DNA from 2 places in the Rouxiella sp. Mn2063 genome. Region 2 is predicted to be linked to the other one. Evidence: predicted binding sites of a transcription regulator. Region 2 holds the regulator's gene; the other holds the start of a gene.
What was found. Region 2 encodes LexA, which represses DNA repair genes until DNA is damaged. Its sites were predicted from a motif close to TNCTGTATGTACATACAGNA; they were not measured.
Positions count from the first base shown of each region.

Region 1: rmuC (DNA recombination protein RmuC) is a predicted target of LexA. The motif match lies at 1,425-1,444, and genes of this name have one in related genera.

Region 1 covers NZ_JBMOUD010000013.1:114,146-117,425, reverse strand. The annotation lists gene rmuC (DNA recombination protein RmuC) at 1-1,379, opposite strand, end outside; gene ACL9RG_RS17630 (DedA family protein) at 1,520-2,047, opposite strand; gene ACL9RG_RS17625 (tyrosine-protein phosphatase) at 2,192-2,974, opposite strand; gene udp (uridine phosphorylase) at 3,092-3,280, opposite strand, start outside.
Region 2 covers NZ_JBMOUD010000004.1:405,328-408,607, forward strand. The annotation lists gene zur (zinc uptake transcriptional repressor Zur) at 198-707, shown strand; gene lexA (transcriptional repressor LexA) at 1,010-1,618, opposite strand; gene ACL9RG_RS09360 (diacylglycerol kinase) at 1,723-2,091, opposite strand; gene plsB (glycerol-3-phosphate 1-O-acyltransferase PlsB) at 2,219-3,280, shown strand, end outside.

The DNA.
Region 1 (3,280 bases), on a different contig from region 2:
CGGAAGCCCTCAACCTGACCGATAAGGTTACCACGGCCTAAAGTCAGTTTGTTCATGGCAGAACGATAACTTACCTGTGCCTTATCAAGGCTCTGGCCCATTGACTGCATATCATCGACGAACAAGCGCAACTTGTCGTAAAGGCGCGCGGCACGGTCAGCAATGCGCTTGGCATTTTGACTTTGGTGCTCATAACGCCAGAGATTACTGATAGTACGCAGAGCCACCAGCAACGTCGTCGGGCTGACTAGCATAATATTATGTTGCAACGCTTCGCTGATAAGCTCAGGTTCACGGTCGATAGCGAGTAAAAACGCGGGTTCGACCGGGATGAACATCAGCACATAATCGAGGCTTCGCAAGCCAGGGAGCTGTTGGTAGTCTTTGCGTCCTAGCAGGCGAATATGTCCACGCACAGAAGCAATATGCTCGTTGAGCGCGGCTTCTCGTTCGCCTTCATCTTCGCCGTTAAAATAGCGCTCATAAGCGACCAAAGACATCTTGGCATCGATCACGACATCTTTGTTTTGCGGCAAACGTACGACAACATCAGGCTGCATGCGACTGTTGTTTTCTGTCTGCACACTAACCTGGGTCTGATATTCATAGCCTTCACGCAGGCCTGAAGCTTCTAGCACGCGGCTCAATACCACTTCGCCCCAGTTACCTTGAGTTTTGTTATCGCCTTTGAGGGCCTTGGTCAGGTTGATGGCTTCGCGAGCCATTTGCGCATTGAGCTGCTGCAAATTGCGAATTTCATGGGTCAGCGTGTGGCGTTCACGAGCTTCCTGGCCAAAGCTGTCTTGTACCTGACGGCGAAACCCATCGAGCTGCTCACGCAACGGTAACAGCAGTTTATCTAAGCTTTGCTTGTTTTGTTCATCGGCACGGCGGCCACTTTGCTCAAAGATACGATTAGCGAGATTTTCAAACTGGCTGGTGAGACGCTGCTCGCTGTTGATCAACAGTCGTTGTTTATCTTCAGCCGCCAGGCGAGTTTCATCAAGACGCGTCGTAGCCTCCCTCAGCTCTGCTTCCTGCGCGCTGTTAATTTCTCGCTGGGCACGCAGTTCCTGATTGAGCTGCTCACATTCTGACTGCCAATGTGCAAGCAGTTGGAGTTTCTCTTGGCTGGCAGCATAGCGGCTATCAAGCGCACGCAGCTCTTGCTCAAGTTGACGTAAATGCTGCTGCTGCTGTTGGCGCTCGGCTTTAAGGTTGTCGGCTTCAAGGTGAACTTGCGAAAGCGCTTGCTCCCCTAATTTGAGCTGGGTTTCGAATTGCGTCTGCCGCTGTTGCTGCTTTAAGCTGACAATAAGCCAACCGAGCAGCAGGCCGACTAGCCCACTACCCACCGCGTAAATAATACTGGTATCCACGGTTTCTCCATCACAATGAATCTGTTACCAAGCACGTTAAAGGCATACTGTATGGATGTCCAGATGCTTTTCTGGCTGCTGCCCTGGGTTGCGTGACATATCGCAATTCATTCTGCTTCAAAGCCACGCTTACAACCGTCTTAGAACCAGCGACTCAACCATTGGATACCAAAAGCGCCTGGCGCTAGGACACCAAATGCCCATAGCAAAGCCGAGGCCACATTAGCGAGCTGAAAATAGCGCTGCGGCATCTCACAAATGCCAGCCACCAGAGGAACAACGGCGCGTAACGGGCCAAAAAATCGCCCGATAAATGCACCTGCAATCCCCCAACGCTCAAAAAAGCGGTGACCACGATCCAGCATCTGTGGGTGACGAGTGAAGGGCCAAAACCCGTGGACACGATCTTTGTAATGCACGCCAACCCAGTAGGACAGCCAGTCACCAAAGAAAGCGCCGGCTGCCGCTCCGGCCCAAACAGGCCAGAAGGGGATACCGCTTTCACCAATCAACGCGCCAAGCCCGAGTAAAATTACCGTCGCAGGCAGTAATAATGAGAGAAAGGCCAATGACTCACCAAATGCCAGTACAAAGGCGATAGGCACCGCCCAGCTCTGATGCTGGCGTACAAATTCAGTGGTGTAATGAATAATGTCATTTAAGGTCAAAGATCGGCATCCTCTTGGTTTACCTCAAGCAAAGTCTCGCAAAGCAATCCAAGTTGCGGTTAAACAACATGGCCATGAGACATATTGCAGCCAAGAGTAGTGCATTCCACCGCGAAATTCCGCAACAAAACCTGAATGAAAATGCTATTCCAGGTAACGCTCGCGCAATGACTCACGTACTTGTGCCGTCACGCCATACTCTTTTTCTAACCAACTATCCGTTGAGCCGTAACGTACTTCAATTTCAGCAATAGCGGTATCAATGAAGCTTTCACGTACCGAGAGCACATAGCCGAACTTATCCAACGCTATTTTGCCAAGGTTAAGGGACATTCTCGCCAGCAACTGCTCACGAAAAGGCGCTAGCGTGGTGTCAGTCAGCAGATAATCCTCAATCACGGTGTTCTTATCTGCCCCTAAAGCAAAGAGCACTAATGCCGAGCCGATGCCGGTACGATCTTTCCCTACCGCACAATGCTGTACTAATGCCCCGCCGTTTGGCTGACGCAAAATAGCGACGAGCTGTTTATAAGCTGAATTATTAAACGGCAGGCGACGATACAGTTCTTGCATAAACTTTTCAGGATCAAATCCTGCAATGGTTTGTGCACTGAGCTGTTCGAGATTAGCACTGATCACGTCGCTTAGCGGGTTAGCTGGCGCATGATGATACTGGCAGCCAGACCAGATAATATCGGGCTTGTCGGCAACTTCGTCGCTATCACGGTAATCAAGAATATGGGCAACAGGAATTTGGCTGAGGAAGTGACAATCCTTATCCGTTAGTTGATTAAGCGCACCAGAGCGGTAAAGCCATCCGCGTTTGATTCGGCGGCCATCGGCGGCGATATTACCCCCAAGTTCGCGAAAATTAATACCACCGCCTAAAGGAGTTAAAGAAGGGTGAAGTAAAATCGTTGCCGTCATATTGCCTCTCATTATTCCATCAATGTTGAGACTGACCTTAACAGATTCACGCGGTGAGATAAAAAAACGGGCCGCAAAAGTGGCCCGTTTCAGTCGATTATTCCAATAGGTAGCCTATTAGATCAGGTGACGCGCAGCCTCAACCACGATTTTCACCGCATGACTTTCGGTTTGTTTCATGGTTTCCGCATTAGGGATCTCTTGCTGGGTGCGGTTAACGATTACACCGGCGACCATTCCGGCGCGCAGACCCTGGCTCGCACACATAGTCAGTAGCGTGGCAGATTCCATTTCATAGTTCATCAC
Region 2 (3,280 bases):
ACACAAAGCTGGCTTATATAGTGAATAATAAAGTCAATCGCTAATAGATTTATATCCTAAAGCCAGGCAGGCATAAGTCTCACTATGTCACAGAACACAAAAACAGAGTGTAGCAACCAAACTGTGTGTCGCCAGGGTATCGGCGATTGTCTCGAAACATGTTAAAATCTGAGCTTACTTTGTGCAGAGAGCAAATCATGAATTCATCCCACTCTGAAAACCTGCTTAAGCAAGCTGAACGTCTGTGCCTACAGCGTAATGTTCGGCTAACGCCACAGCGGCTCGAAGTGCTTCGGCTGATGATCCAACAGCCTGGGGCGATCAGTGCCTATGATCTGCTAGATTTACTACGCGTTGTGGAACCTCAGGCTAAGCCACCAACTGTTTATCGCGCGTTGGATTTTCTGTTGGAACAAGGTTTTATTCACCGCGTAGAATCAGCAAACAGCTATGTGTTGTGCCACCACTTTGAAGAGCCAAGCCACACTTCAGCTCTGTTTATTTGTGACCGTTGTGGGTTAGTAACTGAAAAAACGACGGAAGGCATTGAAGAACGTTTAGCCACGCTTGCTAATGATTCTGGCTTTGCTCTGCGTCATTCCGTCGTTGAAGCGCACGGTTTATGCAGAGAGTGTTCGGTAGTAGAAGCTTGCGATAGCAAAGAACATTGCGATCACGACCATAGTATTAACGTTAAAAAACGTTAGTTATAGGGATAATTTTCGCTAAGTGTCAAAATCGCTGATAATACGCAGCGTATTTGTTATACGGCACGTTATAAACGAAAACTCACCTTTTACCCGCCATATTTCAAGTTGTAGGGTGGTTGGCTGCAGTGACTCTGCTCATCCGCGAGCCTTGCCCCAAAGGGGTCGCTGCAAGCAGTGTTCAAATCTGCTCTTGACAGATTTGTCTGTCGATTGCCGCCTACCTTCATCTCGAAGTTTATTGGGTTTATTTACAAAGGTGAGTTCTATAACAGGAAACTAGACATTAATACCGCTTGGTATTAGATCCAGTTACCGTTGCGAATAACGCCAACCGCAAGCCCTTCAATACTGAAACTCTGCTCGCGAAGGTCAACCACGATAGGCTCGAATTCGCTATTTTCAGGCAGAAGCTGCACGGTGTTGCCTTGTTTCTTCAAACGTTTAACCGTGACTTCATCATCAATGCGCGCAACGACCACCTGGCCGTTTCGCACATCCTGCGTTTTATGCACCGCCAACAGATCGCCGTCCAGAATACCAATATCACGCATAGACATACCGCTAACACGTAGCAAGAAATCGGCGCTTGGTTTAAACATACTTGGATCGACTTGGTAGTGGCCTTCGATATGCTGAGTTGCCAGCAGCGGCTCACCAGCGGCAACACGCCCAATGAGAGGTAAACCTTCTTCCTCTTCCATCAGCAAACGAATACCACGTGAGGCGCCAGAAACAATTTCAATGACGCCTTTACGTGCCAGCGCTTTGAGGTGCTCTTCAGCTGCGTTAGGAGAACGGAATCCCAGACGCGTCGCGATCTCAGCACGGGTTGGCGGCATACCGGTGCTAGAGATATGATCACGAATAAGGTCATAGACCTCTTGTTGTCTGGTAGTTAATGCTTTCATTCCGCCCCCTGGTTGTTTATACAGTCCAGCTGTGAGTATATACAGCTAATCAGGCAATGAAAACCTAAGAGTGAATAAAAACAGGGATTAACCTGCGAGCCATCTCACAACCAGCGCGGTAATAAGATAGCCAACCAGGTAAAGACAGCAAAAATGAGCGTAATAAATACCGCAGCCGATCCCATATCCTTGGCACGCCCTGACAACGGGTGGATTTCCGGCCCGATTCGGTCAATAGCCGCTTCTATTGCGCTGTTTAATAATTCAACCACAACAACTAAAAGCGCGACGCCAATCAATAAAATGCGCTCTGTAGTACTCACATCGAGCCAAAATGCCAGTAAGATAGCGACAAGGACGACAATCGCTTCTTCACGGAATGCAGCTTCATGCTTCCAGGCTGCGGTCAGCCCTTTAAGAGAATAACCAGCGGCTTTAATTATTCTGGTTAATCCAGTCACTTGATTTGCCATAACTTATCCGTCCTAATTGGAAATTGCAGGTATTCTAGCCTGTATCGCCAAACCTATCACCACGGATCTCAATTCAAGTTTCTGGTATCCTTGCGGCGAAATTGCTAACAAGAGGCTTCATCTTTTTATGTCAGGTTGGCGTAGACTTTATTATACCCTATTGAATTTACCGCTAAAATTGCTGGTAAAGAGCAAGGTCATTCCTACAGATCCTATTACCGAGTTGCGTTTAGATACCACTCGGCCGATCGTGTACGTTTTGCCTTATAACTCCAAAACCGATTTATTGACACTACGGGCACAATGCCTGGCGCTAAATTTGCCCGATCCCCTTGTTCCTCTGGACATAGATGGCGTGCAATTGCCAAGCCACGTGTTTATTGGGGAAGGCCCGCGCGTTTTCAGCTATTACAAGCCGAAAGAAGAGTCGGTAAAACTGTTCCACGATTATTTGGACTTACATCGTAATAATCAGAATCTAGATATCCAACTGTTGCCGGTATCGGTAATGTTTGGCCGTTCCCCTGGCCGAGAAAGCCAGGAAACGCCACATTTACGCGTCCTGAACGGCGTGCAGAAATTCTTTGCCGTGCTGTGGTTAGGGCGAGACAGTTTCGTGCGCTTCTCCAATACTGTGTCCCTGCGCCATATGGCAACGGAACATGGCACGGATACCATTATTGCGCAAAAACTGGCGCGCGTAGCGAGAATGCATTTCTCTCGTCAACGTCTGGCTGCCGTAGGGCCACGCATACCAGTGCGTCAGGATCTGTTTAATAAACTGTTGGCGTCTAAAGCGATTGAAAAAGCGGTCGAAGAAGAAGCACGCAGCAAAAAAATCACCCATGAAAAAGCCAAGCAAAATGCTATCGCGCTGATGGAAGAGATTGCCGCGGATTTCAGCTATGAAGCCGTGCGTTTGTCCGATCGTGTTTTAAGCTGGACCTGGAACCGGCTGTACAAAGGTATCCACGTTAATAACGCTGAACGTGTGCGTCAGTTGGCGCAAGATGGCCAGGAAATTGTCTATGTGCCCTGCCATCGCAGCCACATGGATTACCTGCTGCTTTCTTATGTGCTCTACCACCAAGGTCTGGTACCACCACATATTGCGGCCGGTATTAACCTAAACTTCTGGCCAGCTGGCCCGATTTTCCGCCGTTTAGGTGCGTTCTTTATTCGCCGGACA